Regions from separate parts of the Desulfovibrio sp. UIB00 genome, predicted to be linked through region 2. Evidence: riboswitches for the same ligand, from Rfam matches in the RefSeq annotation. Region 2 holds a riboswitch; each other region holds the start of a gene.

Region 1 (10,588 bases), on a different contig from region 2:
GCTGGGCGCAAATCCCGACGAAATCATCTTTACCTCCTGCGGGTCGGAGAGCGACAATGCCGCCATCTGGTCGGCCATCCAGACCCAGCCTGAAAAGCGCCACCTCATCACCACCCGGGTGGAACACCCCGCCGTACTCAGCGTCATGCAGCACTGGGAACGCCAAGGCTACCGAGTGACCTACCTTGGCGTGGACAACAAGGGACGCCTTGACCTGGACGAATACGCAGCCGCCCTTACGCCCGATACGGCGCTGGCGTCCATCATGTTTGCCAACAATGAAGTGGGCAATATCTATCCCATCCAGCGCATGGCTGAAATGGCCAGCGAACGCGGCGTGCTGTTTCATACGGATGCCGTGCAGGCCGTGGGCAAAACGCCCATTGACCTTGCCCATCTGCCTGCGGACATGCTTTCGCTCTCCGGTCACAAGCTGCACGCCCCCAAGGGTATTGGTGTGCTGTATGTGCGCAAGGGTGTACGCTTTCGCCCGTTTTTGCGGGGCGGCCATCAGGAGCGGGGCCGCCGTGCGGGTACGGAAAACGTGCCATATATTGCAGGGCTTGGCGCAGCGGCTCAACTTGCCATTGCGCACATGCAGGAAGAACGCGTCAGCGTGGCCATGCTGCGCGACAGACTTGAACAGGGCCTGCTTGAACGTATCCCCGACTGCATGGTGAACGGCGATGTGGATAACCGCCTGCCCAACACCACCAATATTGCATTTAAAAACGTGGAAGGCGAAGCCATCCTGCTCATGCTCGACAGGCTCGGCATCTGCGCAAGCTCCGGGTCTGCCTGCACCTCTGGCAGCCTTGAACCTTCGCACGTGCTGCGCGCCATGGGTGTGCCCTTTACTTACGCCCACGGCTCCATCCGTCTTTCCCTCTCCCGCTACACCACGCAGGAAGAAGTGGACTTTGTCATCCAGAACTTCCCTGATGTCATCAAGACCCTGCGCATGATTTCTCCCTTCAAGGATTAATCCTGGCTCAGCAGTTGACGCAGATTCCAATGTTTGTAGATTATGTGCCGCACTCGCCTGGGTGCGGCACATTTACGTCTGCGGCAAAAATTCTGTGCAATTGCGCATGCGGCATAAATAACGCCCATGATGCAAAAAAGTACCCTTTCTGCCGACCGCTGCGTAAATGAACCTATTGCCTCCTGGGGCCGGTTGTCCTATCATTTTACTTTGAATATCTGCCCTGATTGGTGTGAGTGAGGTTTCATGCGTTCAATTCGCCTTTTTGATCTGCTGATGGGTTTTTCGCGCGCGCTCGACATGGTTACACCACTTCTTGCCGGACACCATCTGCGGGTTGCCTTTTTGAGCCAGGTTATTGCCGAACGCATGCGGTTACCCCGCACCACGCGCAAGTACATGCTTATGGCCAGCATGCTGCACGATATTGGAGCAGTGCCGCTCAAAAGCGATACGCGCGACCTCATCTTTGAGCGCAACAAAGCCCTGCACTGCCGGGCTGGCTGGGCCTTTTGCAAAACTGCAGGGCTGCCCACGCCTGTGTGCGACATGGTGCTGCATCACCATACGGAATGGTGCAGTTATGAGGCATCCGACCAGCACGCACTGCCAGCCAACTGCATCCACATGGCTGACCGGGTTGATGTTGCCCTGCGCGGCAAGCAGGCTTCTGACATGCACAGCATCTGCCTCACTCTGCAGGCAAGAGACAGGGAATATGCCCCAGCCTGTCTGGAGGCGCTGGCAACCCTGGCTCATGATGTGGAAATTTCCGCGCTTCTGGGCAGCCATAAGCGCATGGAAGAATACCTGGCCAAGGCATTTGGCTCTGTGATTCTTGGCCCGGTGCAACTTGTGGACCTGTGTGGCCTTTTTTCTCAAACTATTGACTCCAAAAGCCCCTTTACCGCCACCCACTCCCTTGGCGTGGCCTATACGGCGCGCATGCTGCTCAGGCTGACCCGCATGGCCGACGCCGACGATCTCACAACCATGTTTGTGGCCGGTCTGCTGCATGATATTGGCAAACTCGCGGTGCCGCTCGAAATTCTGGAAAAACCAGCGGCGCTCACGCCCGATGAAGTGCGGGAGATTCAAAAGCACGCTGAAATCAGCATGAATTTGCTGGGTTCCATACCCGGTTTTACCTGTGTGCGTGAATGGGGAGGCAGACACCATGAACGCATCGACGGCACAGGCTATCCCCACAATATCGAAGGAAGCAGCCTGACGCTTCCTGTACGTATCATCGCTGTGGCGGATGTATTTACAGCGCTCACAGAAGACCGCCCCTACCGAAACGGCATGCCTCTGGCCGAAGCCATGAGAATCATCACATCCATGGCGGAACTCGGCTATCTGGACAACGGCGTGGTAGCGCTCCTGGCCGATAATGTGCTACGCGTCAACAAAGAGCGCATACGCGCCCAGCGCAAGGCCGCAGCAAACTTTGTGGTTATGCGCAGGCTGTGCGATGAGGCGGCAAAGGCTGCCAGACAACCTTGAGCTGGGTAGCCATACCCGCTGACGGGGGTGAATCATGGGCGTTCCAATCATTTTTCTGATTATTGCTCCCTTGGCTGGCATTATCGCCATGCAGCTCACCCCGCCCTTTTCTCGGCTTGCTGTTGTCCTCTCCCTGATTTTTTCCCTCTGCGGCCTTGTGCTGCTCTACCGATACCTCCTGTTGCCCCTGCGCACGTTCGTGGCTGCCATTGCACAACCGGACTGCGCTGAAATCCCGTCCATACCCACGGCCTGTGATGTTGTGCGCGCTCTGGAAGACAGCCTCAATGCCAGAGAGGCCACGCTTCGCCACGATCTTGCCGAGGCGCACGAAACAGCAGACAAACTCCAGCAGGAAATTCAGGAACTGCGCGAAAGGCGCGTTGTGGACATGCAGACGCAGCAGACTGCCCTTGCGGCCCTGCGCAAAGCCCAATCTGAATTGAATGACATGGCGACTGCTGCTGGTGCGGACAATGGGCTGGCTGTGGACCGCCCGCACACTAGGAGCCAGATTCTTGACCTTTCTGCGGCATTGCACCGTAGCGAATGCATATTGCTGCACGCCAGCCAGCTTTTGGACGTAGACACCACTGATAAAAACGAAGCAGATACTGCGCTTGCAGAGGCCTTTCCCTGGGATAGCCGTTACAATACGAACATTCCGGTCATTGACGGCCAGCATAAGCTCTTGCTCTCGTACATCAACAAGCTGCACCGTGGCATGCAGAAGGGCTGCGATAAAAAACTGCTGCTGGAAATTCTTGATGATCTGACGGGCTATGCCTTCAGCCATTTTGCCACAGAAGAAATTTTCTTCAGCCGCACGGCTTATCCGCTCACGGCACGGCACATTGAAGTGCACCAGAATTTCAGAAAAACAGTGGCAGAACTCAGGGAGGCCGTGCTTGACGACAAGGCCTTTATTGATATTGCCCTGCTGGAATACCTGAAAACCTGGCTGGTGGATCATATACAGCAGATGGATGGGGGTTTTGCCTCCTATGTGATCGGCACAACCCCCACGCCGAAGCAGTAAGCCCTCTGCGGCCAGCCCCTAATAAAAAACCCCGCAAAAAGCGGGGAACAGACGTGGCCGACAGAGCAGCCTGTCAGGACTCGCAAAAAGTTCAACGGCCAAGCAATGCTGCCGCTATTCGTTCTCGGGCGGAGCGGTCAAGAAGGCGCTGGTTTGAACTGCCCCTGAACAGTAATTCTAGGTCGCGGAGGCTTTCCACATAGGGGCCATCCACAAGAACATCCGTCAGTTCCAGCAGCCGACTTGTCCAATAGTCATTGCGGGCAAGCAGGGCTTCAAATGTGTACCCCGTGTAGGTCATCACATTTTTGCGCATGGCCTGTACGCCCTCGGCCACGGCGCAGAGCGCCTGGGCCTGCTCAAAGGGCTCCCCGCCAGACAGCGTCACACCCGCCAGAAGAGGATTCTCCCCAATCTGGGCAAGGGCGGCCTCCGCCGTAAACGGAAAGCCGCCCTCAAAGTCGTGCGTCTGCGGATTGTGGCACCCTTTGCAGTGATGCGGGCAACCCTGCGTGAACAAGACATACCTCAGGCCCGGGCCGTCCACTATGGATTCCTCCACAATGCCTGACAGCCGCATGACCCCGGCATTACCGGATTCAGGCATGCTTGACACGATCGCGCTCTTCCGAGCGCTTGGCGTTGTTGAAACGGTCAAGCGTTCCCACAAGGTAACCGGTGATGCGGCGGGTACGTTCAAAGCCCACATCCTGACCCACAAGTTTCTGCGCGGGCTTGGTTTCCTCGAACAGACGCGATTTCATTAGCATTTTCGCTCTCCTTGTTCTTAAAGCAAAATTGATGGAAAAAATGTATTTGACCGCTAGTCCCACTTGGGGGTGTGCGGGAATTTTCTACGCAATTCATTGAGCAGCTCGGCGCTCACGCCTTCGCCTTCCTTGCGGCCGCAGCGGGGGCAGGTGCCGTTGATCACACCCACATAGCCGCAGACAGGGTCGCGATCCAGGGGATGGTTGATGGAGCCGTAGCCAACGCCATTATCGTGCATAAAACGGATGATGCTCTCAAAGGCCTCAAGGTTCTTGCAGGTATCGCCATCCAGTTCCACATAGGTGATGTGCCCCGCATTGGTCAGCGCGTGGTATGGAGCCTCGATCTGTATTTTTTTAAAGGCCTTGATGGGGCAGTACACCGGCACGTGGAACGAATTGGTGTAGTAATCCCTGTCAGTGATGCCGGGGATGCTGCCGAACTTTTCCTTGTCGAGGTTGACAAAGCGCCCGCTCAGGCTTTCCGCCGGGGTGGCGATGAGTGAAAAGTTGAGTCCTGTCTTTTCAGCTTCGTCATCGCACCGTTTGCGCAGATGCGTAACAATCTCAATGCCAAGCTTCTGGGCATCCTCGCTTTCGCCGTGGTGCTGACCCACAAGAGCCTTGAGCGTTTCGGCAAGGCCGATAAAGCCCACGGTCAGTGTGCCGTGCTTGAGCACTTCTTCAATGCTGTCGTCCCAACCCAGTTTGTCGGAATCAAGCCAGATGCCCTCGCCCATGAGGAAGGGATAGTTGCGCACCTTCTTGGCGCTCTGGATCTTGAGCCGATGCAGCAGCTGGCGGAACACCAGATCAATCTTGTCGTCCAGCAGAGCGTAAAAACGGCTGATGTCACCGCGCGCATCCAGCCCCAGCCGGGGAAGGTTGATGGACGTAAAGCTCAGATTGCCGCGACCGCACGTGACCTGCCTGTCCTTGTCGTACACGTTGCCAAGTACGCGTGTGCGGCAGCCCATGTAGGCAACTTCCGTATTATAGTCGCCCGGGCGGTAGTACTGAAGGTTGTACGGCGCATCAAGAAAGCTGAAATTGGGGAAAAGACGCATGGCGGAAACATCCATGGCCTGCTTGAAAAGGTCGTAGTTGGGATCTTCGGGATTATAGTTGACCCCGGACTTCACCTTGAATATCTGCACGGGGAAAATGGAGGTTTCCCCGTTGCCAAGCCCGGCCTTGGTGGCGCGCAGCAGGTTTTTGACAACCATGCGCCCCTCGGCAGAAATATCCGTGCCATAGTTGATGGAGCTGAAAGGCACCTGTGCGCCTGCACGCGAATTCATGGTGTTCAGGTTATGGATCAGGGCTTCCATGGCCTGATAAGTGCGGCGCTCGGTGTATTTGAGGGCTTCGCCGGCAGCGTAGGCATGCGCGCGCGTCAAAAGCTCGCGCCGGGCCTCGGGGACAGCCGCCACAAGGGCCTCTCCAAAGGCATCGCAGGTGCCAAGGCGCGGGCCTTCTGGCAACAGGGCGATGGTTTCTCTGGCTGCGTCAATGGCTGCCTGCTCTTCCAGATTCTGGGCAATGCGCAAAAAGGCGGCAAAGGCGCGCTCATATTCCTTGCGGTAGGTTTTGATAACGCCTTCGGCCATGGCAAAGTCAAAATGCGGCACACTCTGGCCGCCGTGCATTTCATTCTGGTTGGCCTGAATGGCAATGCAGGCAAGGGCCGAATAGCTCTCAATGGAATTGGGCTCGCGCAAATGCCCGTGCCCCGTGGAAAAACCATTTTTAAACAAGGGGATAAGGTCAATCTGGCAGCACGTTTCCGTGAGCATGTAAAAATCTTTGTCGTGAATGTGAATATCGCCGTTAAGGTGCGCGGCAGAGGCATCCTTGGGCAGAATGTAGTTGTCGATGAAGAATTTTGAGCCTTCGGAACCATACTTGAGCATGGTGCCCATGGCCGTATCGCCATCGATATTGGCATTCTCGCGCTTGATGTCTTCCTGAAGGGCCGGGGAATACGTAAGTTTTTTATAGATATCCATGAGATACGATTCCGCATTACGGATTTTCGTATGCTCGGCCCGGTACAGGATGTAGGCCTTGGCGCTCTTGGCGTAGTCGTACTGAATCAGGGTTTCTTCAACAACATCCTGAATTTCTTCCACATGCTTGAGGCTGCGCGACTCCAGCTTTTTGCACACCTTTTCGGTGACAAACAGCAGGTCAGTGGGGGACATGTCTTCACCGCCAACGGCCTGATTGGCCTTGGTGATGGCATTGAGAATCTTGACCGAATCAAAAGGCACTTCCGTGCCGTCGCGCTTAATAATGCTGGCGAGCATGAACTTCGCTCCAAACGTGTGGGCTATGAACAAAAAGGCCGCCCGAATAAAACGGGCGGAGAGACCATCAATGGCCTTTTCTGACGGTTCATCTGCAAAAGCCCGTTGCAAATGCTCCACTTTCTTAGAACGGTTGAAAGCAGGTCTTCCGGCTTGCCTGCCGCTTTTCGGCCTTCCCGGTTTTATCCAGTGGCACCCGTGGAAAAGCGGTGTTAAACAGGCTCACGGCGGCGGGTCCGCTCCCGATTTTCACGGGAATTCCCTATTAAGCTCCATGGCGCTTTCAATGTCTAGAAAATCTCAAAAGAATTGCACCCTGTCAATAAATGCACGCAAAAAAGCTCTCCTAGTGCCGTAGTAACACTGCGAATTCACTATTGAATTTTCTTGCCTGCCCAATTTTTCACTACATTTAGGCCGCAAAACAATGAGGGCGTGAACAAAAATGTTCGCCCTAGCTAGAGCCGGATCAGGCAACCTGACCCGCAACACGTGTGGCTTTGATTGGCGCTGCTGAAACATTTCGCCATGAATTCAGGCATCATGCCCACATGACGCTGCCGCCCAGGCCCCGGCACTGCGACCGCAGCCGATACCTGGCGAGCTTTCCTCGGAAAGCAGTTCCCGTAACGCAGGCAAGAACTTACTCTACCCACGCCGGGTTTTCAAGACGGCCTCGCCCACGTAAGAGGACTTACCTCGGACTTGACATTTTTATTTGCCCGCCCCTTGCCGAACATATCGTTTATAAAAACTTTTTTTGTACACGCAAACAGGGATTGAGCATTCCGTAACAGCCAATAAACACAAGGGGCCGCATCGGCCCAACTCCGCTCCCACCGCCATTATGCAGGGAAGCGTAATCGTGTATCCGATGCGGCCCATTAATAAAACCGAAACACCGCCTACGGCAGCAGGATCATGTTGTAGAGGTTTTTGTCGTCCAGATACTTCTGCGCCACAGCCTGAATATCCGCAGGGGTCAGCTTGGCCGCCTTGTCGATGAGCGACTTGCTGAAATCCCGGGGCAGGCCCAGCACGGCGTCTGTGGCTGCCACGCCCGCGCGGGAATCAAGGCTTTGCTTGTCGCGGTAGTATTCACCAAGCAGACGGTTAGCCCCGGCCTCAAGCAATTCCGCAGGCAGGGGTTTTGCCTTGATATCGGCAATAATCTTGGCAAAGCCTTCACGCGCCTGCGCCACCTTGTCGGGCGTAGTGCCAATGTAAAAAGCCATCATGCCAGCCTGAGGCATGGCGCGATAAAAGGCCGTGACCGTGTATCCAAGGCCCTGCTCGTCGCGCATCTGGCTGAACAGCAGGCCGCTCTGGCCGGAAAGCACAGACTGCAAAAGCATGAGCGCCGGGGCGTCCGGGCTGGTGTAAGGCACAGCCTTGAACATCTGGAGCACGTGGGCCTGATTGCGCCCCGGCAGATGCAGATCAAGGTTGCGGGCATCACCCCATGAGGGGGCGGGCAAGGAGAAATCCTTGTTGTCTGGCGTGGGCAATGTGCGGGCAAAGGCCAGCACTGCCTCTCGGTCAAAATCTCCAGCAACGGCCAGCACCCAGGGCTGTACGAGTTGCTTGTCCCAGAACGAGCGTACATCCTTGGGAGTGAACTTGGAAAGGTTCGCTTCCGTCCCCAGACTATCGTAGCCGTAGGGCTGACCGCCGGGGAAGATGAAGGGATTCACGCGTGAGAACAGAAAGGAGGTAGGCCTGTCGGCCCGCTGGCGGATGGCGGCCTTCATGTTTTCCGCTTCACGCTTGATTTCCTTGGCTTCAAAGCGGGGCTTGCCCAGCACCTCGCCCAGCATGGAGAAATAATCGGCATTGAATCGGGCCGGGCCGGTCAGGGACACGGTAAAGGTTTGCAGGCCTGCCTTGGCGGAGAGAGAAGCCGCGCGGTCGGCGAAATAGCGTTCCATGGCCTGGGCGTCCAGTTTGCCGCTGCCATCGCCAAGGGTACTGGCCGTCAGTTCTGCCAGCCCTTGCTGGTCGGGCTTCAGCAGGGCGTTGCCGCCGGGCAGCATGAGATCAACCGCCACATAGGGCACTGTGGCATCAGGGATAAGAATGACGGTGCGCCCCTGCCCCAGGTCGACCACTTCCTGCTGCCCCGCCGTGGACGAAGCCTTTTGCGCGGTCTTGGCAGCGGCACTGCCGGGCCAGTTCTTTTGCAGCACGGCTTCCAGATCGGACAGCTTGGCATTTTCAGGCGCGAGCACACGCACCCGCGCCCTGCTGGGGTCAAGCCAAAGGTTAATGGCCTGCTGTACCTGCGGCTGCGAAACATTGCGCTGGGTGAAGCGCAGGTTCTGTTCCGCCACATCGCCGCCCAGCTCAAACTGGACGCTGCCCAGCCAGGAGGCCAGACCGTTGAGCGTTTCCGCCGAGCGATCCATGCTGTCTTCAAGGTTGTAGCGGGCGCGCTTGAGGGCCTCGGGTTTGAAGTCTGCGGCCTTGAGATTGGCAAGGTCTGTGGTCAGCCCCTGCCAAAAGGCCTCCAGCTTTTCCGGAGCCATATTGGCTGTAATGTACAGCATGCCCGCGCGCTCAAGGCTCATATTGCCAACGCTGATGCTGTCCACAAGCTGCTTTTCATACTCATATTTGCGGCTCAGCAACGAAGTTCCGTCGCCGCCAAGCAGGTAGCTCAGCACGTCCAGATCCACAGAGCGCAGATCGCGCAGGGCTGGCGCAGGAAAGGCCATACCCAGATAGACCTTGTTCCAGGGGCCGCGCACCACTTCAACGCGCTGACCGCCGGGAGCAGCGAGCAAATCAACTTGCGGCGGCGTAACGAAATCGTTGGTGTTGGCCATGCCGCCAAAAAGTTCCTGCGCGTGTTGCAGCACCGTCTGCGGGTCAATATCGCCCGCCACCAGCAGCATCATGTTCTGCGGCTGATACCAGCGCTGCACATAGGCGCGCAGGTCGTCGGCGGTGATGGCGCGCACGGTTTCCTTAAAGCCGATGATGGGCCGACCGTAGGGGGTGTTTTGGAGTGTGGACACCTGCAGGCTTTCAAACAGCCTGCTCATGGGCGAATCCTGATCGCGCTCAAGCTCGGAAATCACCACTTCTTTTTCCGACTCTAGTTCCTTGGGGTCCAGAGCGGCCTGAAAGGCCATTTCTTTCACCACGTCCATGCCCATGCGCCAGTGGGCAGCGGGCATGTCCGTCATGTACCATGTCTTGTCAAAGCTGGTGGCCGCGTTGAGGTAGCCGCCAAGGGCTTCCACATCACGCGCCACCTGGCCCTTGGGCCGGTGCTCTGTACCTTTGAAGACCATGTGCTCCAGCAGATGGCTGATGCCCGCCTGCTTGGCGTCCTCATTGGCCGAACCGGTGCGCACGTAAAGACGCGTTGCCACCAGAGGGAAGCGGCTGTCCTTGATGATATACACGGAAAGCCCGTTGGGCAGTTTGGTCAGGGTTCGCTGTTCGCCCGGTGCGGCAGAGGCCGCGCCAGCCAGCAAGGCCAGCAGGAGGGGCAATAACAGAAGTATGCGTTGCATGTTTGCTCCTTATGGATTTGCAGTCGCAAGAAGGCAGAGGCAAAGGCAGTAACCGCCCTGCTCCCCGGACTGTTTTTAACCAACCTGAATACTAATACCCCCAGCACGGGGTGGCAAGGCGTAGTCTTTTACCCCCCCCGGCGGCCCGACGGTATAAGGTTGCGCCCTGCTGAATTTCCGAAGCTTTCAGCAACAAAAAACCGGCAATCGTACGACTGCCGGTTTGAGCGCTGACCAGATCAACGCGGTCTGAAATCAGGAGCAGGTCTAGCCGCCGAGGTAGGCGTCCTTGACCTTGGGGTTTTCGAGCAGTTCGCGCCCCGGGCCTTCAAGTACCACCCTGCCAACTTCAAGAATATAGGCATAGTGCGCCACAGAAAGCGCCGCAAAGGCGTTCTGCTCCACCAGCAGGACGGTTTTACCCTCCTCGTTGATGCGCTTGACGATGTCGAAAATCT
Region 2 (10,588 bases):
TGAGGCGCGGTGATGTCCGGGTTGTCGTAGCTCACGCCGTAAGCCACCGAGGCATCAGAAAGCAGGCCGTTGGCCCCCAGCGCGCCGCACAGTTTTTCCCATGCAGGAAAACTCTCGTCATATGGCCCTGTATGCCGTACGGCAGCCACCAGGCGCGGCGCAAACGTTTCGATACGCACTTCCATGGCCGGGAGGCCGGCCATCTCATGATAAAACAGGGGACGCGTCAGATCGCGTCTGCGGGCAACCTCCAGATGTCCCTTCCGGCGACGATATTCAGAGGGCAGCATGCCCAGATGCGCCCGGAAAGCCCGCGTAAAGGCGTCCACGCTATCATAACCCGCGCCAAGGGCTATCTGGGTGACAGATTCAGGGGAATGCCCAAGCTGCATGGCGGCGCGTTCCAGCAATAAACGGCGCACGTATGCCGCAACGCTCTCGCCCACCATGGATGAAAATATCCTGTGAAAATGGTAGGGCGAAAAACAGGCTATGCGCGCCAGTTCCTCCAGGTTTGGCCTGTCATCAAGGTGCTGCTCAATGTGGCGCAGCACAAGGCCTATACGCTGCTGGTAGGTAAGTGTTTCCATGTATTCTCCCATCTCGGTTCTGGCCGCCAAGGGGCACGGTGGGCAGAAGCGCAAAAAAAGTCGAGCGAATTTTCGCCAGCAGGAGCATGCTGCCTCCACACACAATATATCCCCGCAAGGAGTACCTATGAACGGATTTGAAATAAAAGTTGTGGATTTTCCGGCCAAGCAGCTTATGGGCATCAAGGTGTGTACCAACATGGCAAAAGCCAAGGAAGATTGTCCAACCCTATGGCAGAGCTTCTGCCCGCAAATGCCAAAAATTTATGGCAAGGAAAGCTACGGCGTTTCCGTCATGCTCAATGCCCAGGATTTTGATTACTGGGCCGCCGTTGAGGCTGACGAACAGATTCCGGCAGGCATTGAAACCACCGCCATACCGTTCGGCTCCTACGCCCGCTGCACTGTGCCGAATCTGGAGAGCATCGGTGCGGGATACATGTTCATGTACCAGACATGGCTTGGCGGGCAGCAGGAATGGAAACTGAACGAGCAGGCCCCCTGCTTTGAATTGTACCCTGCGGACTGGAATCCGAGTATGCCCTTTGATCTGTTTATGCCGGTCAAGCGTTAGATTCCGCCGTCCGGCGAAGTTGGGACGCCTGCGCGGCCCAGCCTCGCCCGAGAGGCACTAAGTTTATCTTTTCTGCCCTCTGGGCACGGGATTCCGCCGTCCGGCGGAGTTTGGGACGCCTGTGCGGCGCGCAGCAAGGCGGGGCCGGTTATGGGGCTACGCCCCCTTCTCGGCCCCCCTTGCATCCCCCCCGAAGCACCCCCTAAGAAAGGTTTTCAGCTTCCGCAAAACAGCGAGGGCAACGCGGCTATAGCTGCGGGAGCTTCCCTCACTCGCTGCGCTCGCTCAGGTGATCTCCCTCCGCGCCGCGTAAATGCCAGAGGACGCCTTCGCTTCGACCAGTATCCGCTTCAGCCAAATTCCACTGATCTAGTCGCTCGTTTAGGAAATGGCTTCGTACTCTTTCCCCACGGATTCTGGGTTTTCAGTCACCTCCAAGCCCAGGCTAACCACAACAAAAAAACTACGCGATATAGGAAAGTTATGCGCGTAAATGGCAAGTTCCATTCGGTCATAACTAGCAGAATGAATTGCGATTCAGAAAGAGCTGCCCTCCATCAAAAGCTGGTCGTGGAGTCGCCTTCCTTAAACTCGCCGGAGCAAAGCGGAGGCGATGGTTGGTGTTGGGCGAATTTGCAAAATACGCATTTTTCTGGACTGACAAGGAAAAGTCCTGTTTTTGAGCGCAGCGTACTCAAGTACGTGAGCATCAAAAACAGGACTTTAACGCAGTCAGGCCAAAAAAGTCGGGTTTGCGTAAATGCGCCTGACAGGCTCACCCACGCACCAATTCTTCCCGCCTTTTCTTACCCTCTCCCCCCTACACTGCCACAGGGCTACGCCTGGGGCTTACGGCTCAGAATCAACGACATATAGGGCGGAGTTTCACCCGCAGCACAAGCCCCGCCAAGTCCCTGACAGACCTTCTCCGCTGGCTGCTCCACATGGCTCGCCAGCACGCACGACTCCAGCCTGTTGGTTGCGCCCAAGGCTTCCGCAATGGCGGGCAAATTTCGATAGGCCTTGAGAATCACAGCCGTATCACTCTGTTGCAATGAGTCTTCCAGACTCTCCCGACTGTTGATGCCCGGTATGATGCGCAAGGTCTCGCCGTTTTCGCACAAAACGGTGCGGGTGCGGGCAGCTGCCGCCTGAAAGGAAGTGATGCCGGGAATGACCTCCACCGCCAGATGCGGCGCGCATTCGCCAAGGGTGCGCATGAGATAGCCAAACGTGCTGTACACCAGCGGATCGCCAATGGTCAGAAAGGCGGCGCTCTGCCCGCTTTCCAGCACATCTCTGGTTGTCTGGGCTGCTACGCGCCACGCCTCGCGCAAGACGGCGCGGTCGCGCGTCATGGGAAATTCCAGCCGCAACACGCGCACATCGGCCCGCAGATGCGGGCGCGCCGTGTCCAGCGCCGCTGAAAAATCATTGCGGGGCGAGGCTGCCGCAAGGATAACATCCACCTCGCCCAGCACCCTGACTGCCCGCAGGGTCAAAAGATCGGGCGCGCCGGGGCCGACGCCTACGCCATAGAGAATTCCGTTCATTAACTGCTCTCTTTACAATGCTCTGAAATATTTATGGGATCAGTGGGATCAGCGGTGCAGCCAGCTGTCCAGCTCTTCCGCCGCATCCAGGGCGCGGGGGCCGGGGCGGGCAAAACGATCTTCGTCCACCACGAGCACGCGCCCAACGCGCAGGGCGCGCAAATTCCTGTAATGATCGCGCTCCGCTAGAGGCGTTGGCTCAGGATTCATGGGGCCTTTCTGAATAATGTACGCATCCGGGTCTGCCGCGATCAGGGCTTCCTCGCTGTAGCGCACCAGCTTTTTGCTGTCGCTCACCACGTTTTCGCCCCCGGCAAGGGCCAGTATCTCGCTGCTGATGCCGCCGCGTCCGGCAGCCAGCAGATTGGGATAACGCACCTCGTAAAAGACGCGCGCCACGGGCTTGCCAGCATTGCGGCTGCGCAATGCCTGCACACGCCTCTTCCAGCCGTTTACGATGGTTTGGACCCTATCCTCGCGCCCGGCAAGCCGCCCCAGGATTTCCGTAACCTCAAACAGCCGCTCAAAAGAATTTACTTCAAATGTCAGTACGTTCAGCCCCAAGGAACGCAGATTTTCGGTCTGGGTCTGTGCTTCGCTGCGGCCTTCAAGCTGCAAGACCACATCCGGCTGCTGCGCCAGCACAAGCTCGGCATTGGGACGCATGTGCGTACCAATAGCTGGCAGGGCCGCAAGCTCCGGCAGGTTGCCGTCGGCAGCGGTGCGCGCCACCAGCAGGTCGCCAGCGCCAAGGGCCAGAAAAATCTCGTTAAACGCTCCGTACAGGGCGATCACCCTTTTGACGGGTTGGGCAAAGGTTACGGTTGCGCCCGTGTCGTCCGTGATGACAATGGGGGCGGAATCACTGCGTTCACTGTTTTCAGAATTAGCCGCCTGCGCCTCTGCCGGAAGCAGAATCGGACTGAGCGCCATGCATAGGGCCAGACAATAGGTCAGACTCAGCAGAAGAGACTGCCGGGACAGCAGATTTTTTCCCGCTCCATGGACCTTTTGCACTGGCAAGCAAGGCCTGAGGCAGTCCCCACTGGGGGTGGGGCAATACGCAGATGGGTATGTTGTAGAGCGCACCAAGATTCTCCTCTGTAAAAACCTTTGCTACCGGCCCGTCAAAAACCAGGTTTCCGTCCCGCAGCCCCATGAGGCGCGTGGCATACAGGGCCGCCAGATTGCAGTCGTGCACTGCCATGAGCACACAGGCTCCAGCGGCGCGGCGGCGTTCAAGCAGGTCGAACAGATCAACCATTCGCGCCCAGTCCAGCCCTGCGGCCAGCTCGTCCAGCAGCAGGAGCGGACTTTCCTGCGCAAGGGCACGGGCCAGCAAAACCCTTTGCAGCTCGCCGCCCGAAAGTTCTGTGAGCCTGCGCTGCGCCAGCGGCGCGGCTCCGGTTTCTTCAAGCGCCCGGTCTGCTGCGGCATAATCTTCCCGCCCATAGGCCCCAAGCCACGAAAGGTGGGCAAAACGCCCGAGCAGCACCATCTGCCGTGCGGTAAGGCCCTGCGGCAACTGCCCTCGCTGCGGCACCACCGCCACCATGCGGGCGCGCTCGCGCGGCTTCAACGCCGCCAGCGGACGCCCCTGAATTTCAATGGCGCCAGCCTGCGGCGTCAGCACCCCAGAAAGGGCGCGCAGCAGCGTTGTTTTGCCGCTGCCATTGGGGCCAAGCAGGGCGGCGCACTCCCCGGCGTGCAGGGTAAAGCCCGCCTTGTGCAGCACGCTCTGCCCGCCGTATCCGGCGCGCAGCCCGGCAATACGCAGCACAGGCGGCGCCGTGCGCCCCTCATGGCGAATATCTTGGTCAGGCCGCAGCATCAGCGCCTCCGCACCAGCAGGGCAAAAAACGGCCCGCCAAGCAAGGCAGTGACCACGCCCACGGGCAGTTCCTGACCGCCGGAAAGCACGCAGCGGGCCAGCACATCCGCCCAGACCAAGAGCACCCCGCCGCCCAAAAAGGCCGCAGTCAGCAAGGGGCCGTGCCCCCAGCCCAGCAGCAGGCGCAACACATGGGGCACAACCAGCCCCACAAATCCGATCACCCCGGCCACGGCCACGCAGCCAGCGGTCATGCAGCTTGCCCCGGCCAGCAGCCACAGGCGGGCGCGGCCCACATCAAGGCCAGTCTGAGCGGCCTGTTCATCGCCAAGGGCAAGCACGTCCAGGGCGCGCCAGCCAAAGGCCGTTGCCAGCAATCCAGGCACAAGAGTTGCCAGCAAGAGGGGCAGACTGCTCCAGCCCCGGCCCTGAAAGGACCCCATGATCCAGAACACAATACTGGTTACGGATTCCTCGTTAAGGGCCTTCACAAGGGCCACCAGCGCCCCCAAAAAAGCGGCCACGGCAATGCCCGCAAGAATAACGCTCTCCCGGCTGAACGCGCCGTCGCCGCGCCCCAGCCACAGTGCGCAGCCAAGGGCCGCCAGCGCGCCGATCAGAGCCGCAGGGGCCACCAGCCCGGCATGACTGAAGCCAGCCAGCCCCGGCACATTGCCCAGCCACGGAATATTCCCCAGCATGACCACCAGCGGCCCGCCAAGGGCGATAGCCATACTGGCCCCACAGGCTGCTCCGGCGGAAATGCCCAAAGTAAAAGGATCCGCCAGCGGATTGCGCAACACGCCCTGCAATGCCGCCCCGGCCATAGCCAGAGCGCCGCCGCACAGGGCGGCCAGACACACCCGGGCAAGCCGGATGCTCACCACAACTCCGGTCAGGGCCGGATCATCGGGTGCGGGCGCAAAGCCTGCCAATGCCGCCAAAGCGCGAAACACGCTCTGCGCGCTCAAGGGCACAGGCCCAGGCAAGCAGGCCAGCGGCAGCGAAACAAGCCACACGACCACAAGACCGGTAAAAACCGGCCACAGCCTGCGGGATTGCGGATAGGAGGAAGGAGAAGACTCGGTCGTTCTGGTCATGCCAGCCCTCTGGCCGTAGCCTGCGGGGGCAAACGCGGGCCAAAGCGTTGGCTGACCTCAGGGGTCAGACCCTTGCCCAGTGGCGGCCTGCGTTGCGCGGGCATAAAAAAGGCCTCTTCCACTCGTGGTGGAAGAGGCCCGTATTTCCTCTGTCCTGCCGGCAAAAACCCGTTGCCGTGGGGCGGCCAATGCCACACCGTGGTGCCGTCATTCCATGACTGCGCACCTTGGGGCATGGCAGGTCTTCCGGCTTGGTTCCCCTGCTCCGGCCTTCCCGTTTCCAGTGGCGCAAGATGGAGCAAGGTTAAGAACCTTACGGCGGCGGGTCCGCTCCCGTTTTTCACGGGATTCCCTTTTCAAGCCGGTCTGCCCGGCTACCAATGCCGCCAACACTCTAGGCGCGGCCTTGCGGCCTGTCAATGGCTCAGGCTGCTATCCACACAAGGCTGGCCTGACGGCCCGAGCGTCTGGCGCAGCGATAGGAGAAAAACTGATCGTTGTTGCTGGCGGTGCAGATGTCCAGCCCGTAGATGTTGCGCGGCAAAAGCCCCGCCCGCTCCAGCTGGTGCCGCGTGAGGCCCCACAAATCCATGGTTTTGCTGCTGGCGTCAAACCAGGGCAGGTAGGGAGCGCCCCACTCCTTGTCAAAATTGACAAATTCCGCCTTGCCCGGCCCGAGGCTGGGCCCCCGCACGGCCAGCAGATCGCACGGTTCAAGACCGTAACGCTCGCAGAAGCGGGCCACGCCCGTGATGGGGAAATCGCAGCGGTTGCCGCGCCAGCCCGCATGCATGGCGGCGATGTACGCGCCGCTTTTGTGGGCAATGAGGATGGGCTGGCAGTCTGCCGTCTTAATGAGCAGGCCAAGGCCGGGACGCGCTGTGGCCATGCCGTCGCCTTCCGCCGTGACGGGCGTTTCGCAGGCCACGGCCTCCGGCTCAAAAACAAAACCGTCGCCGTGCACCTGCATCAGTTCGGCCCAGGCGGTCATGCCTTGCGGGCGCAGGCCTTCCAGCATGCTGCGACGGTTGGCAATGACGTGTTCGGGGTTATCCTGCACGGTAAAAGCAATGTTGCCGCCGCCAAATTCGCCAAGGCTCACGCCTCCGGCGCGGGTCTGAAAGGCGCAACGCACCTGCGGAACACCGGGGAAAACAAAGGGGATATAGCTTACAGCCACAGCATACGCTCTTCAGTACATATATAGTTGACCCGCTGGTCCCAGGGGGCCAGGGGCAGGGATTCCACAAGCTGAAATTCAAAACACAGACCCACGCGGGGGCAGGTGAATCCTTTTTCCAGAAAGCGGTCGTAATAGCCGCCCCCATAGCCCAGCCGCCCGCCAGCGAGATCAAAGGCCACGCCGGGCAGGAGCGCAAGGTCGGGGGCAAGGGGGTGTGCCCCTGCGCCACTGCCGCCCGCAGCTTCCGGCCCGAAACCGGGCAGGGAATCGTGCGGTTCAAGCAGCCCCAGGGGGCCGGGCCGCAACTGATCCGGGCCGCTGCACGCCACAAAATCCATAAATCCAGGTTCGCTGCGCCGCACACGCGGCAGCCACACGAGCATATGGGCCTGCCATGCCGCGCGCAGCAGGGCTTGCGTGCCAAGCTCGCCCCGCACACCCACATAGAGAGCCACGGAGCGGGCATTCTTCCACAGGGCGGATTCCATCAGCCTGTTTTGCGCCGCCTCGCTGCGGATTTCGGCCAACTGGGGCGACTGCTCCGCCCGCAGACGGCGCATAACTTTACGCACATCGTTTCTGGCCTGAGCCATAGCATCGGGCAGCACGGCAGAAAGATTGCCCGCCGGATTCTTTGGCGGAGCATCTGGCTGATGCGCTGGTTGAGTGGGCGGCGCAGGCACGGGGGACGTGGCATTGGAGGGCAAGCGGCACTTTCCTTGTGGTGCAATGTGTGGCATTCTCAACACCTGCGCCACTGTAACAAAGGAAACAACACCATGCCAAGCGCCGACTCTCAGGATTTTCTCTGGATCGCCGTGGGCGACATCCACGACGAGCCTGAACGTTTTGCCCAGATACCGGAACTCTCGCAGGCTGACGGCATTATCGTTACCGGCGACCTGACCATCACCGGCGGCGTCAAGCAGGCAGAGCAGGTCATGAACGCCCTGTGCGTCCACGACATCCCCGTGATGGCCCAGATCGGCAACATGGACAGGCCTGAAGTTGACCAGTGGCTGAGCGAAAAAGGCTGGAACCTCCACGCCGTCACCCGTGAGCTTACGCCCGAAATCGCCATTTTTGGCGTTGGAGCCTCCACATTTACGCCCTTTGGCACGCCGAGCGAATTTCCGGAATCCGCATTTTCCGCGTGGCTTGAAACCTGCTGGCAAAAAGCCCGCCATTATCCGCACAGCGTGCTTGTTTCGCACAATCCGCCCAAGGATACCGCTTGCGACATGATCCCCGGCGGTATCCATGTGGGCTCCACAGCCGTGCGCGAATTTCTGGAAGAAGCCCAGCCGGACATCTGCCTGTGCGGGCATATCCACGAATCGCGCGCCATGGACCGCGTGGGCCGCACCCTAGTGGTCAACCCCGGCATGCTGGCGCAGGGCGGCTACGTGCTGCTGCGCTCCAATTCGGGCCAGCTCTCCGCCGAACTCAAGATGCTTGAAGACTGATTTTTGCCTGCCGCATCTGCCGGAACGCATTGCAATGATGTGATCCGGCGGATGCGGCCCCTGCCCCGCGCACTCCCCCGCAGCTTTTCTTCTGCCTCCGCAGGATGTTAGATCGGCAAGATGCCGTTCACGCTGCGCTCATTTTCCCGCCCGCCCCTTGCCCGCTTGCATATTTTCAAAAAAAACGTACTCTCCAAAAAGCGGATTAGCATGCTGCCGCCTTCGCGCGCCTTGTTGGCGCTGCGGCGGAGCAAATACGGCACATTCCCGTAAGTGCATGGCATGCTGGCTGAAATTTTCGCGGAGGCCCAGCGCCCCGCAGCAAAAGGATTTTCATGACCATAGACCAAGACACCCCCGTGGCCGCTTCACAGCCAGCCACGGATGCATCGTCGCAGGAAGTTTCCAAACCCAAACGTTCAACCACAACACGCAGCAAGGCCAAACCAGCCGCCAAGCCAGCCGCTGGCAAAACAGCTTCCGGCAAGGCTGCGTCCAAATCCTCCGAATCCACGGTCGCCAAAGATTCTTCTGATTCTAAGGGCGCTTCCGACTCCAAGGCCCCCCAGGCCGAATCAGCTTCATCCAAGACCACGGCGCCCAAGGCCGCCGCAACCGCCAAGGCCGCAGGCCGCAGCGCGGGCAAAACAGCAAAGACGACTACCGCCAAAGCTAAAAAAACGGCTGACGCCTCCAAAGAAATTTCTGGCAGCACGGCAGATGCCGTAGCGCCCAAGTCAGCCGCTGCCACGGCTGCTGAGACCCCCAAGGCTGCTGGCAAAACTGCTGGCAAAACTGCGAGCAAAACTTCGGGCAGGGCGAGCACTTCAAGCCGCGCCGCTACGCCCCGCAAGGCCAAGGCAGCAGAAGCCAACACACCGGAAGCCACACTCACGGCCAAAACGGTCGAAACGTCTGATGGTTCCAAGCAGGAAGCCGCGCCCCAAAAGCCCGCCGCAAAGGCTCCCAAAGGCCGGCCCGCAAAAGTAGCGGCAAAAAGCAGTGTAAAAAACACAGCTCAGGCAACTGCTCCGAAAATTGACGCAACACCTGCAGACGTAGCCCCCAAGACCGCAAGCCCCGCAACAGACAAGCCTGCGGCTGCTGCGGCCCTCACAAGCCCTGCCCCTGCGACTCAACCCCCTGCAAAAACAGCAGACCAGAGCGCAAAACAGACGCCGGAACAAATTTCAGACAAGCCCGCAGAGGCAGCGCCGCGCCAGAACGCCCCCGTAGCGGAACGCGGTCAAAGCCCCCGACAGATTGCCGACCAGAACGCGAGCCAGACCACAAGTCAGCCCACAGACAAAACAGCTGGCGCACCCGCCGCTCAGGCGGAACAGGGTGCGGAACAGGCCGCTGAAAGCGGCACGGCCTCTGCCACCGGCGAGACTGTTGCCGGGGATGGCCCGCGCCGCAAGAATCGGCGTGGACGTCGTGGCGGGCGTGGCCGCAACCGTAAAAAAGAACTGAACGGGCAGGAAGGCGCGCAAACCGCCGAGGATCAGGCCAGCACAGCCCCCCTCGACGATGATGACGAGGCTCTTGATCTGGTCGATGACGCACCGGAACAGGCCAGCCGTGCGCAGGATACGCGCCCCCAGAACGCCTCCAGACAGAGCGCCCCCAGGCAGAACAAGCCCACAAAACAGGCCAAGCCTCAGCAGCAACAGCAGCAGAACAAGCCTGAAAACGGCAAGCCTGCCGAAAACAGCAAACCCGCTGAGAGCAACAAGCCCGCCATTGCCGCCAATGCTGGCAAGGCTCCTGCCGAAGCCCCCAAGGGCAAGCGGCGCATGTTCATCAGCGTACTGCCCGGCGAACAGGTAGAGGTAGCCCTGGCTGAAGACGGTCAGTTGCTGGAATACTATCTGGACATGCTGCACCAGCGCAAAATCAAGGGCAATATTTACAAGGGTGTCATCCACAATATCGACACCAACCTTCAGGCCGCCTTTGTCAGCTACGGCGCGGGCAAGAACGGATTCCTCCAGATTGACGAGGTGCATCCCGAATACTGGCTGGCCCACCACGAACCCTCCAAGGGCAAGAAATTTCCGCCCATCCAGAAGGTGCTGAAAGCCGGTCAGGAAGTATTGGTGCAGGTGGTCAAAGAACCCACCGGCAGCAAGGGCGCGTTTTTGACCACCTGGCTTTCCCTTGCCGGGCGCTTCCTTGTGCTTACGCCGGGGCAGGATCAGATCGGCGTTTCCCGCAAGGTGGACGATGACGAGGAGCGTTCGCGCCTGCGCGAAATGATGAACGGCATTGACCCCGGTCAGGGGCTTGGC
Region 3 (10,588 bases), on a different contig from region 2:
TTGCGGCTACATGTAACCCTCCAGATGCAACAGGGCTTCCTTGATCGGCAACCCGCCCCCGTAGCCAACCATGCTGCCGTCCGCGCCGATAACACGATGACAGGGAATAAATATGGCAATGGGGTTGCGATTATTGGCAAGGCCCACCGCGCGGTATCCATTGGGGCAATTGGCGGCTTCGGCTACCTGCCTGTAGCTGCGCGTCTGCCCGTAGGGTATCGTTTGCAGGGTACGCCACACGCCGCGCTGAAAGTCCGTGCCCTCGGGGGCAAGGGGCAAATCAAAATCGCGGCGCTTCCCGGTCAGATATTCGTCAAGCTGCTTAAAGGCCTCACGCAACAGGGGTGTTTCCTGCTCCGTGGTATTTTTCAATGGCTCAAAGGGTGCCGTGGGGCCAAGATCGAGCCGAATTACGCACCCCCCGCGCTCCACAATACGCACAGTACCGATAAGCGGCACTTCGCGCGTCAGTGCATGCGCTGCATGGGGAGGTTCCGTTTTTTGTTTGCTGTTCATGCCTTCTTTTCCTTCTTCACGGTTACGGGTTTGAGGGAATAGGCAAAAATCGCGCCCACAATGGAAAGCGCCGCCAGCGACTGAAAGGTGGCTGGCATGCCGTAGTTGTCTGCAATCCAGCCAAGCAGCGGGGCAACCACGCCGCCAAGGCTGGTTGCCAGGCCAAGGGTTATGCCCGAGGCAAAACCGATGTTCTTGGCAAGATACTGCTGGCCCAGCACCACCTGCGCGCTGAATGGCGCGTACAGCACAAAACCCAGCAAGGGCAGCAGAGCCCAGGCCGCGTACAGGTTGTTGCTCAGGCTGAATACTGCCACCACTGGTGGCAACAGGGCGAATACCCCGCGAATAACGGCGCGGTAGCCAAATCTGTCAGAAAGCATCCCGCCGAAAAAGTTGCTGATAACACCGCATACGCTGAAAAAGGTCAGGGCCACAGCGCCCGTTGCCGTGGACTGCCCGAAAGCGCTGACCCAGTAGAGCGGAATAAAGGTGTTAAAGCCCACAAAGGTGATGGAACGGGTCACAATGGAGACCGTCAGCTTTGAAAATTCGCGCCAGTTGTTCTCGCCGGGGGTTTCTCCCTCCGCCGCAAGGGCTGGCCCGGCCTTGCCGCCTGCCGCCGCGCCCACCTTCTTGGTAGCGCCCATGCGGGCGATGGACCACACCAAGATGCTCGCCGTTATCACAGCCAGCACGGCAAAAACTGTCGTCCCGGTCAGGCCAAAGGCCCCAAGGCAGGCGGTAGCCAGCAGCGGCCCCAGCACAAAGCCCCCATTGCCGCCAATGGAAAACAGGCTCATGCCCGTGCCCTTGTTCTGCCCCGACACCGCATTGGCAAAACGCGCCCCTTCCGGATGGAACAGGGCCGCGCCAATGCCGCTCAGGCCGATAGCCGCAAAAATTCCCCAGTAGCCGGACATCCAGCCAATGGCCGCGAGGCCGCAGCCCGCCAGCAGCACGCCCACAGGGATGAACCAGGGCTTGGAAAACCTGTCTGAAAGCAGGCCGAACAGCGGCTGGATCATGGACGACAGGCAGGAGTAGGCAAACATCAGCCCGCCCGTGGCCTGATAGCTCAAATCAAAAGCCGACCGCAAAAAAGGCAGTATTGCGGGCAATGCCCCGCCGTTAATATCGCACGACAAATGCCCTAACGACACAAGGAGTATTTTCTTTTTGTCCATTGCGGCACGCTACACCAATGTTGTTCCAAATCCAAGCAACGCGCACGGCTTCACAAGCGCGAGGACTGCACTGCGTTCCCGGCTGTTGACGCGCTGCACTTGCTCGCTTAAGCAGAGGGAGGCCATGAAAACGACAACTTTTCCCGCCCACGCAGGGCATGCCGCACCTCGCCCGGCTGTAACAACAGTCAGGGCCGCATCTACCAAGGATTACTCGATCTGTGCCGACATCTGGCTGGCGGCCTCTCTGGCAGGGCATGACTTTGTGCCTGCCGCGTTCTGGCGCGGGCAGCGGGCGGCTATGGCGGAAAGCTATCTGCCTTCATCGCAGGTCTTATTGCTGACAGCCGATGGAGAGCACGCCGCATTTGCCGCAACCCTGCCGGACGGCAACTGCACGTATCTGGCGGGATTGTTCGTGCTGCCCCGCTGGTGGGGCAAGGGCCTTGGGCGGCAACTGCTGGAACTGGTGCAGGAACAGGTGCTGGCTGAACTCCCAGACCAGAAGAACGCCAGCCTCCGCTGCACCGTATACGATAACAACAGCCGCGCCCTGGCATTTTACGCCAGCAGGGGGTTTATCCCCACAGGGCGCAGCATCTGCCCGCATACCAACGAGCCGCAGACGGATATGCTCTGGACTGCGGCGAGCACTGTTCACGACAACGCGGCTGCAACCTGCCGTCCCTAGGCAAAGCGCGCCGCAGGAGCCACCATGAGCAATCATTCTTCAGCATCGGCCAGTTCCAGCGCAACCTCCCTGCCCAAGGTGGCCCTTATTGCCACGGGCGGCACCATTGCGGGCGTTGCCCCCACGCCGCTTGAGCAGATCAGTTATCAGGCGGGGGTGCTCACCGTTGACAGCATGCTCGAAACCCTGCCCGGCATTGAGGGCGTGGCCCGCATCACCAGCGTGCAGTGCGGCAACCTGCCCAGCGAGAACATCACCCCCGAGCATTGGGCCATGCTGGGCGAGCAGTGCGCCAAGGCGCTGGGCGACCCAGAAATCTGCGGCGTGGTGCTGACCCACGGTACAGACACGCTGGAAGAATCGGCCTTCTATCTGCACCTCACCCTTGCCAGCCCCAAGCCCGTTGTGCTGACCGGCTCCATGCGCCCCGCCACCTCGCTGAGCGCAGACGGCCCCATCAACATACGCGATGCCGTGGCTGTGGCGGCCTGCCCGCAGGCGCAGGCGCGCGGCGCGCTGCTGGTCATGAACAGCCGGGTGCTCTCGGCCCGCACGGCGGTGAAGGTCGCCACGCTTGATGTGGAGGCCTTCCGTGCGCTGGAATCAGGCTGTCTGGGCCGGGTTATCAACGGCGAACCTCAGTTTTACTACGGCGGGGAGGAAAATCCCGCTCTGGCAGGAACCTTTGCCGAGCTTGCGGGCCGCAAAAATCTGCCACGTGTGGATGTGGTCTACGGTTGCGCGGGCATGCCTGTTGATCTTGTGCGCTATTCCGTGGAACGCAGCGCGGGCATAGTGCTGGCTGGCATGGGCAACGGTTCCATGCCCGATGCCGTGCGCCACGAGCTGCGGCAGGCCATTGCAGGGGGCATCCCTGTTATCCGGTGCAGCCGCACCGGTTCCGGCCCGGTCACGCCCCTTGATGAATACGAGGGCTTTGTGCCCGGCGGCATGCTTTCGCCCGCCAAGGCCCGCGTGCTGCTCATGCTGGCGCTGGAGCAGCAAAAGGAGGCAGAACCGGCGCAGCGCATGCTTTCGGTGCGCGAAGTGTTCGCCCTTGGGGCCAAACTGTAGGCAACAGGGCCCTTTGGGCTTGCCTGCGGCGCAAAAAAACCGCAGTGTGTGGTTTATTTTCTTTTTCAAGCCCATGACCCCAATGGAATCAGGAGAGCTTCATGTCGTATCGCTTTATTCCCCAGCTCACCGATGAGGATATCCGCCAGAAACAGCTTGAAGGTCTGCGTTACACCGTGCGTCAGGCCTGGAATTCGCTCCAGTACAGGGCAAAGCTGGAAGCCTGCGGCCTGAAGCCGGACGACATCACAAGTCTTGACGACCTGCGCCGCCTGCCCACCTGCGATGTGGAAGACCTGCGCGAGGGCTATCCCCTGCCGCTTCTCTGCGTGCCGCCGCGTGATGTGGCGCGCATACATGCCTCCAGCGGCACCACGGGCAAACGCAAAATTCTGGCCTACACCCAGCGCGATATTGATACGTTCAGCCTCCAGATTGCCCGCTGCTTTGAGCTGGCGGGCTTTACCCCCGAAGACCGCATGCAGCTTGCCGTGGGCTATGGCCTGTGGACGGCTGGCGCTGGCTTTCAGGCGGGCAGCGAAAGGCTTGGCATGCTCACCGTGCCTGTGGGGCCGGGCAACCTTGAAATGCACCTGCAGCTTTTGCAGGACCTGGGCGCCACCGGCTTTACAGCCACGGCATCCATGGCCCTGCTGCTGGCGGAAGAAGTGGAACGGGCCGACCTGCGCGGCAAGATCAAGCTCAAGCGCATGGTCTGCGGTTCAGAAACCCGCAGCGAAAAAATGCGCCTCGCCATTGAAAGCAAGCTCGGCCTTGAGGGCTGTTACGATATCGGCGGCATGACCGAAATGTACGGCCCCGGCACCGCCATCGACTGCGATGCCCACGAAGGCCTGCACTACTGGGCCGACCTCTTCATCATCGAAGTGCTTGACCCCGCCACCATGCAGCCCGTTGCCGAGGGCGAAGTGGGCGAAATGGTCGTTACCAGCCTGTGCAAGGAGGCCGTGCCCTTGCTGCGCTACCGCACCCACGACCTTTCGCGCCTGCTGCCGGGCCAATGCTCCTGCGGCCTTGCCATGCCGCGACATGACCGCATCCTCGGACGCTCGGACGACATGATCATTTACCGTGGCGTGAACATCTACCCCGGTCAGCTCATGGAAGTCATCGGTCAGTTTGCGGAGCTTGGCGGTGAATATCAGGTGGAACTCACCCGCGATGATCGCTCCCTTGATCATCTGGCCCTCACCGTGGAACGCGGGCAGGGGCAGACCGCAGGCAACGATGCCGCCCTGGCCCATGAGCTTGAAACCCGTCTGCACAAGGCCATCATGGCCCGTGTTTCCGTGAGCGTGGCGGACTACGCCAGCCTGCCGCGTACCTTCAGCAAATCCAAGCGCGTGGTGGACAAGCGCTAGGCCGTGCCGAAAAATATTGATTGTACTGGCGCGGGGTTTTTGCCCTGCGCCTTTATTATGAGCTTTGTCGCCGTATGCCTGCTGGCCTTTTGCCTGTTGCCACTCGCTGCCTCCGCGCGCGAAATCGCCGATGTGGATAGCCCCGCATGGTGCGCCCGACACGTCAACACAGCAAAAAATCAGACAACAGGGCCGAATCAGGCACAAGCCGAATGTCTGCGGCTTGAAGCTGCCTGCCGCGCTGCCCTGCCCGACCTTGCCCCAGCCGCCAGTTGCCCCGACAGACAGCTAGACCGCTGCGTGGCGCAACAGCGTGATGGCGGGTCCTGGTGCGCCATCCTGTGCTGCTTTGCCCCTGATGACGCATCCTGCCGTGCGGCTGCGGCCAGCATGCCCGCCTTTCTCACCACGCCCGAACGCTAGGCCAAAACATCAGGCAAAAGTCGCCGCCCAGAGTGGGTGGGGCAGAGCGCCAGCCCTTCGCCCGACGGCGGACGCTTGCATTGCCGCATGTGCGCTCCACCCCGGCAAATTATCACAACTCCCTTTGCCGCATAGACCTTTGCCCCTTTTTGGCATAGGATTTTATGCGAGCGCGCCCATGTTTTACGCGCCAGAACCGCCGACACTGGAGCGCGTATGCCCCTTGCCGCCTTACCCGCATCCATTTTCTCGCTTGCAGGCTACCTCATGCTTGCAGGGGGATCGTTTGCGCTGGTGAGGCCCGGTCTGGGCCTGCTCATTGTGCCAGTGCCGCTTCTGGCAATTCCCCTGCATTTTCTTGCGCGGCGCATCGGCGATTTTGCTGGCGTGGCGCATTCCCGCTGGCAAATGCGCACCTTTGGTCTTTTTCTGCTGCTGTTTCTTGGTGTTGTGGCCATTTTTTTCATTCTTGGCGCAATTTGCACTGACGGCCCGGCTCTGGACAGGCTGGAACTCATCGGCAATGCCTATAATTCCGGCAATGTTGACCTGTATGCCTCGCTGGTGGGGCTGTGGGAAATCAAGGAGTTGCAGGTTTTTACCCTGAGCGCATCGGTGTGGGCGGGGCTGGCGTTGTTGTGGCCTCTCAAAAGGGCATTTCAGGGCATGCTGGCGCTGGCTGCGGGCATTGCGCCCAAGGCCTTGCCCCTTTGGGGCTGCTGGCTGGCCCTTGCGGCCGCCATTGCGGCGCAGGGCGGCATGCTGGCCTGGCTGGTGGCACGGCAGGCTTAAGTCGCAACATTCTCAAGCGCACTGAGCCTTACAACTAGTCTGAAAAACCTCCGCGAAACACCGCATCGCCCGCATTCCCCAATTTCCCGCACCCAAAAACAGAAGCCGCACAAACCAGACGCGCTGTCCCGGCTTATGCGGCTCCCGCAACAAATATGCGGCGCAGGCAAGCCCTGCTACTGCTTCTTGGGTTCCTTGGTCAGGTCATCGGCAGCTTCGCGGGCATGGCGCACCAGTATGGCGCGCGCACCGGCAATCTGGCCCAAACCCTTGAGGTTGGTCTCCACCTTGAAGCCGGCTGCTTTGAGTTTCGAGGCCCAGGAATCGTCTTCATCCCCGGCCATGTCGTTGTGCGCATGATCGCCAGCCACCAGCATGAGCGGTTCGATAACCACCTTCTTGACCTTGGCTGCCTTGAGTTCCACCAGCAGATCGTCCACGCTGCGCGCACCCTCTACTGTCGCCATAAACACGCGTTTGTCCGCATCGTGGAACACGGCGCGCGTACCTTCAAAGGTCAGATCCGCGCGGCCATGGCTCTGGCCGTGGCCCATGAGCACCAGGGCTGCATCCTTGCCGCGCAGGGATTTGACGTCTTCCCTGATGGCCTGAATGAGTTCCTGCGCGTCTTTTTTCGATTCCAGCATGGGGCGGCCAAGAAACACGGAGTCAAAGCGGCCCGGATTTTTTTGCAGATCGATAAGCACGGCCCGTTCAAGCGCGCTGAACTCCTCGCCCGCCATGACGTGCAGCGACTGTACGCGCACGACCTTGACGCCGTCCTTGGCAAGCTGGGCGAGGCCATCGCTGATGCCGCCCACGGGATGCCCCTCGGCGGCTATTTTTTTGCGGATAATCTGCGAGGTATAGGCCCACACCACCGGCTGACCGGGAAAAGCGGCCTTGAACTCCGCATCCACGGCCTTCATGGAAACCAGGGCTTCGGGAACACTGGTGCCAAAGGCCACCAGCAGCACGCCCGCTTTGGGGCTCTCTGCGCCGGATTCAGCGGCAGGAGCAAGCGCAGGCGCGCCCATAACGGCGCACAGCAAAAGAATGGGCAAAAGGGTACGGGTGAAATAATGCAAAATGGAATGCGGCGTAGCACGCAGCATGGCAACCTCCTCAATGGCGCGTTGACGGGTTGAAGTTGGATAAAATGCCGGAGGATATTCGGACTTGAGGGCGTGGGCCTTGCGCCCCTTGCCTAGACTTCGCCTTCGCCGCTCGCGCGACTGGCTGTAGCGCCCCGCCATGTGGCGGAACGATGAAGCTTCGTTCCCTCTTACCGCAGCGCGACTGTTTCCGATTTTAACGGAATTCCCCGCCGACCCTTTCAAAACAATTCATGCGACAATAAAAGTCAAGTGGGCATACCCTGCAAGCCCCGCCAGACAGGCCCTTGCAGGGTATGCCCCGCGCGGGCTGCCGCGCCTGGGCCATCCGGAGCGGCGCGGAATCCCGATTTTTCGGCGGCTAAAGCCGATTTGGCGCGTATTTTTTCTTGTTCTTTTACTGAAATCCTGATAATAAGGCACCTCCCTGTTATGGGGAAATTATGTTTGGAGGCTGGACATATGGCAGGTTTGGAAACCGGGCACGACAACGAAATCAATTTCGAAAGCGCCCTTGAAAACTACCTCAATCCCGATTTCGGCGATCTTGAGGAAGGCTCTATCACGAAGGGCGAAATCGTCCGCGTGGATGATGACAATGTGCTTGTTGACGTGAACTTTAAGTCCGAAGGGCAGATTCCTGCGGCAGAATTCCGCGACCCCGCCGGCAACATTTCCGTCAAAGTGGGCGATCGTGTTGACGTTTACGTTGTTCGCAAGAACGAAAACGACGGCACCATCACTCTTTCTTTCGAGAAAGCCAAGCGCATGCAGGTGTTCGACCAGCTCGAAGACGTGCAGGAAAACAACCGGGTCATCAAGGGCCACATTGTCCGCCGCATCAAGGGTGGCTACACCGTGGACATCGGCGGTGTGGAAGCGTTTTTGCCCGGTTCACATGTGGATCTGCGCCCCGTGCCGGATATGGATGCCCTGGTCAACCAGGAATTCGAATTCCGCGTGCTCAAGATCAACCGCCGCCGCAGCAACGTTATCGTTTCTCGCCGCGTGCTGCTTGAAGAGGAGCGCGATTCCAAACGCCAGGATCTGCTGCGCACCCTTGAAGAAAACCAGATCGTTACCGGCAAGGCCAAGAACATCACCGAATACGGCGTGTTTGTTGACCTCGGCGGCCTCGACGGCCTGCTGCACATCACCGACATGAGCTGGAAGCGCATTCGCCATCCCAAGGAAATGATCACCATCGGTCAGGAACTGACCCTGAAGGTGCTTTCCTTCGATCGCGACAACAACAAGGTTTCCCTCGGCCTCAAGCAGCTCGTGCCCGATCCGTGGCAGGACATCTCCGCCCGCTTCCCTGAAGGGGCCAAGTGCAGCGGCAAGGTCACCAACCTGGTGGACTACGGTGCATTTGTGGAACTGGAACCCGGCGTTGAAGGCCTGGTGCACATTTCCGAAATGTCCTGGACCCGCAAGCTGCGTCATCCTTCCCAGATGGTTCACACCGGCGACGAAGTCGAAGTGGTCATCCTGGGCGTGGACGGCGACAAGAAGCGCATCAGCCTCGGCATGAAGCAGGTTCGCCCCAATCCTTGGGAACTGGTTGCTGAAAAGTACCCCGAAGGCACCGTCCTTGAAGGCGTCATCAAGAACATCACCGAATTCGGTATGTTCATTGGCATTGAAGACGGCATCGATGGTCTTATCCACGTTTCCGACATTTCCTGGACCAAGAAAGTGCGTCATCCCAACGAACTGTACAAGGTGGGCGACACCGTGCAGGCCAAGGTGCTGACCGTGGATCAGGAAAACGAAAAGTTCACCCTCGGCGTGAAGCAGCTGGTGGACGATCCGTGGGGCCATGTGCCCAACACCTACCCCGTGGGCTGCACCATCAAGGGTATCGTGACCAACATCACCGACTTCGGCCTCTTTGTTGAAGTGGAAGAAGGTATTGAAGGCCTGGTGCACGTGTCTGAGCTTTCCAGCAAGAAAGTGAAGACCCCCGCCGAGATCTACAAGGAAGGCCAGGAAATCCAGGCCAAGGTCATCCATGTCAGCGCTGAAGAGCGCCGTCTGGGCCTGTCCATCAAGCAGATCAAGGACGAAGAAGAACGCCGCAAGCCCAAGGAATTCCATTCCGGCCCGCAAGAAGCCGGTCAGAGCCTGGGCGACCTGCTCAAGCAGAAGTTTGAAGAAAGCGAAAACAGCTAGTCTGTTTCTGCTTCAAAATACAAAAGGGCGTTCCCGCAAGGGAGCGCCCTTTCTTGTTGCCCGCCAGCAATAAAACAGCGGGGGGTGTTTGAGTTGGTAATGTGCCGGCGATGCACCCGTGGCATCGAGGCAGGGCTGACTTCTTGCCCACGGACAGAACGATCCCATACAGGGTGGACTACGCCGCCTTCAGCAAAGGTTCCCTCTCGCATAGTCTGCCGCCATTATCACCGAGCCTGCCTGCAGCCTTTTGATCAGGCCAGCTTGAGCAGTGCTGCCCCACCGACAACCAGCAGCACAGAAAATCCACGCAAGGGTGTAAAACGCTCGTGCAGCAGCCACATGGCCAACAGCATGCCAAAAATCACCGAGGTTTCGCGCAGGGCCGCCACCACGGCAATGGGCGCAAGGGTCATGGCCCACAGGGCAATGCCATACGAGCCCATGCTTGCCAAACCGCCCAACGTACCCACACCAAGCCGTTTACGGGCATAGCCCACGTAACTCCAGCCATACCGCCACAGGATGTAAACGTGCACGGGCAGCGCGTTGATCAGAAAAATCCAAATAGTGTAGGTGGCGGCGTTGCCGCTTTCCCGCGCACCAAGGCCGTCTGCCAGCGTGTACCCCATAATGATGCATGATGTACGCAACGAGATAAAAACTTCGCTCCAGCCATAGCCTCGACGCATATTATCCGTGGCAAGGCACATAATCCCCGCGCACAACGTAAGCACGCCGCACCATGCGCCCACCGACATGTTCACGCCAAAGGCCAGCAGTGCCAGCGAGGTGAGCAAGGGCGCGCATCCACGCATTACCGTGTAGGCAAAAGACATGTCTACCCGCTCATAGGCCGCTGAAATACATATGTAATAGCCGAGATGACACATGCACGACATGGCAAGATAGGGCCACGCGGCCTGTGGCAGCGGCGGCAAAAAAGGCAGCAGGCACAGTGCGCCAAGACAGGCACCAAAAGCGTTCAAGCCTGTTTCAAAAAGCTTGTTGTCACCGCTTTTGACAATGATGTTCCACAGCGCGTGCAGAAAGGCGGCAAAGAGGATGGCGAGCAAGATTGATGGGGACATGGGCATTGCTACCTCTTTGCCGTGAAAATGCCAAGACAACAACACAGCCCCTCCAGGCAAAGAGGGCAATACACCAATTGGAACCGCATACATTGCGTTCATGCCGCCCACAATTGCCAGCGAGGCTCTCGCTCACGCAGAG

The links. A riboswitch is a leader RNA that binds a small molecule or an ion and turns the genes downstream of it on or off. The one in region 2 is predicted to bind cobalamin.
Region 1: it holds a riboswitch for cobalamin, as region 2 does, so the genes downstream of both, JMF94_RS12900 (anaerobic ribonucleoside triphosphate reductase) here and JMF94_RS13545 (iron ABC transporter permease) in region 2, are expected to answer to the same signal.
Region 3: it holds a riboswitch for cobalamin, as region 2 does, so the genes downstream of both, JMF94_RS01035 (sirohydrochlorin cobaltochelatase) here and JMF94_RS13545 (iron ABC transporter permease) in region 2, are expected to answer to the same signal.

What each region holds. Positions count from the first base shown of each region.
Region 1 covers NZ_JAETXJ010000009.1:19,595-30,182, reverse strand. Annotated here, with positions in the region: gene nifS (cysteine desulfurase NifS) at 1-985, shown strand, start outside; gene JMF94_RS12920 (HD domain-containing phosphohydrolase) at 1,232-2,491, shown strand; gene JMF94_RS12915 (bacteriohemerythrin) at 2,526-3,530, shown strand; gene nrdG (anaerobic ribonucleoside-triphosphate reductase activating protein) at 3,622-4,137, opposite strand; gene nrdD (anaerobic ribonucleoside-triphosphate reductase) at 4,130-4,294, opposite strand; gene JMF94_RS12900 (anaerobic ribonucleoside triphosphate reductase) at 4,354-6,609, opposite strand; cobalamin riboswitch at 6,730-6,909, opposite strand; gene JMF94_RS12895 (pitrilysin family protein) at 7,515-10,130, opposite strand; gene JMF94_RS12890 (ABC transporter ATP-binding protein) at 10,398-10,588, opposite strand, start outside.
Region 2 covers NZ_JAETXJ010000010.1:25,115-35,702, forward strand. Annotated here, with positions in the region: gene JMF94_RS13520 (AraC family transcriptional regulator) at 1-590, opposite strand, end outside; gene JMF94_RS13525 (GyrI-like domain-containing protein) at 718-1,164, shown strand; gene cobI (precorrin-2 C(20)-methyltransferase) at 2,001-2,717, opposite strand; gene JMF94_RS13535 (ABC transporter substrate-binding protein) at 2,766-3,650, opposite strand; gene JMF94_RS13540 (ABC transporter ATP-binding protein) at 3,604-4,548, opposite strand; gene JMF94_RS13545 (iron ABC transporter permease) at 4,548-5,648, opposite strand; cobalamin riboswitch at 5,867-6,045, opposite strand; gene JMF94_RS13550 (polyphenol oxidase family protein) at 6,073-6,828, opposite strand; gene JMF94_RS13555 (5-formyltetrahydrofolate cyclo-ligase) at 6,819-7,571, opposite strand; gene JMF94_RS13560 (metallophosphoesterase) at 7,611-8,297, shown strand; gene JMF94_RS13565 (Rne/Rng family ribonuclease) at 8,633-10,588, shown strand, end outside.
Region 3 covers NZ_JAETXJ010000001.1:237,072-247,659, reverse strand. Annotated here, with positions in the region: gene JMF94_RS01070 (methylated-DNA--[protein]-cysteine S-methyltransferase) at 7-516, opposite strand; gene JMF94_RS01065 (MFS transporter) at 513-1,703, opposite strand; gene JMF94_RS01060 (GNAT family N-acetyltransferase) at 1,828-2,394, shown strand; gene JMF94_RS01055 (asparaginase) at 2,419-3,468, shown strand; gene JMF94_RS01050 (phenylacetate--CoA ligase) at 3,570-4,850, shown strand; gene JMF94_RS01045 (hypothetical protein) at 4,908-5,273, shown strand; gene JMF94_RS01040 (hypothetical protein) at 5,490-6,065, shown strand; gene JMF94_RS01035 (sirohydrochlorin cobaltochelatase) at 6,242-7,180, opposite strand; cobalamin riboswitch at 7,212-7,432, opposite strand; gene JMF94_RS01030 (30S ribosomal protein S1) at 7,643-9,355, shown strand; gene JMF94_RS01025 (DMT family transporter) at 9,610-10,446, opposite strand.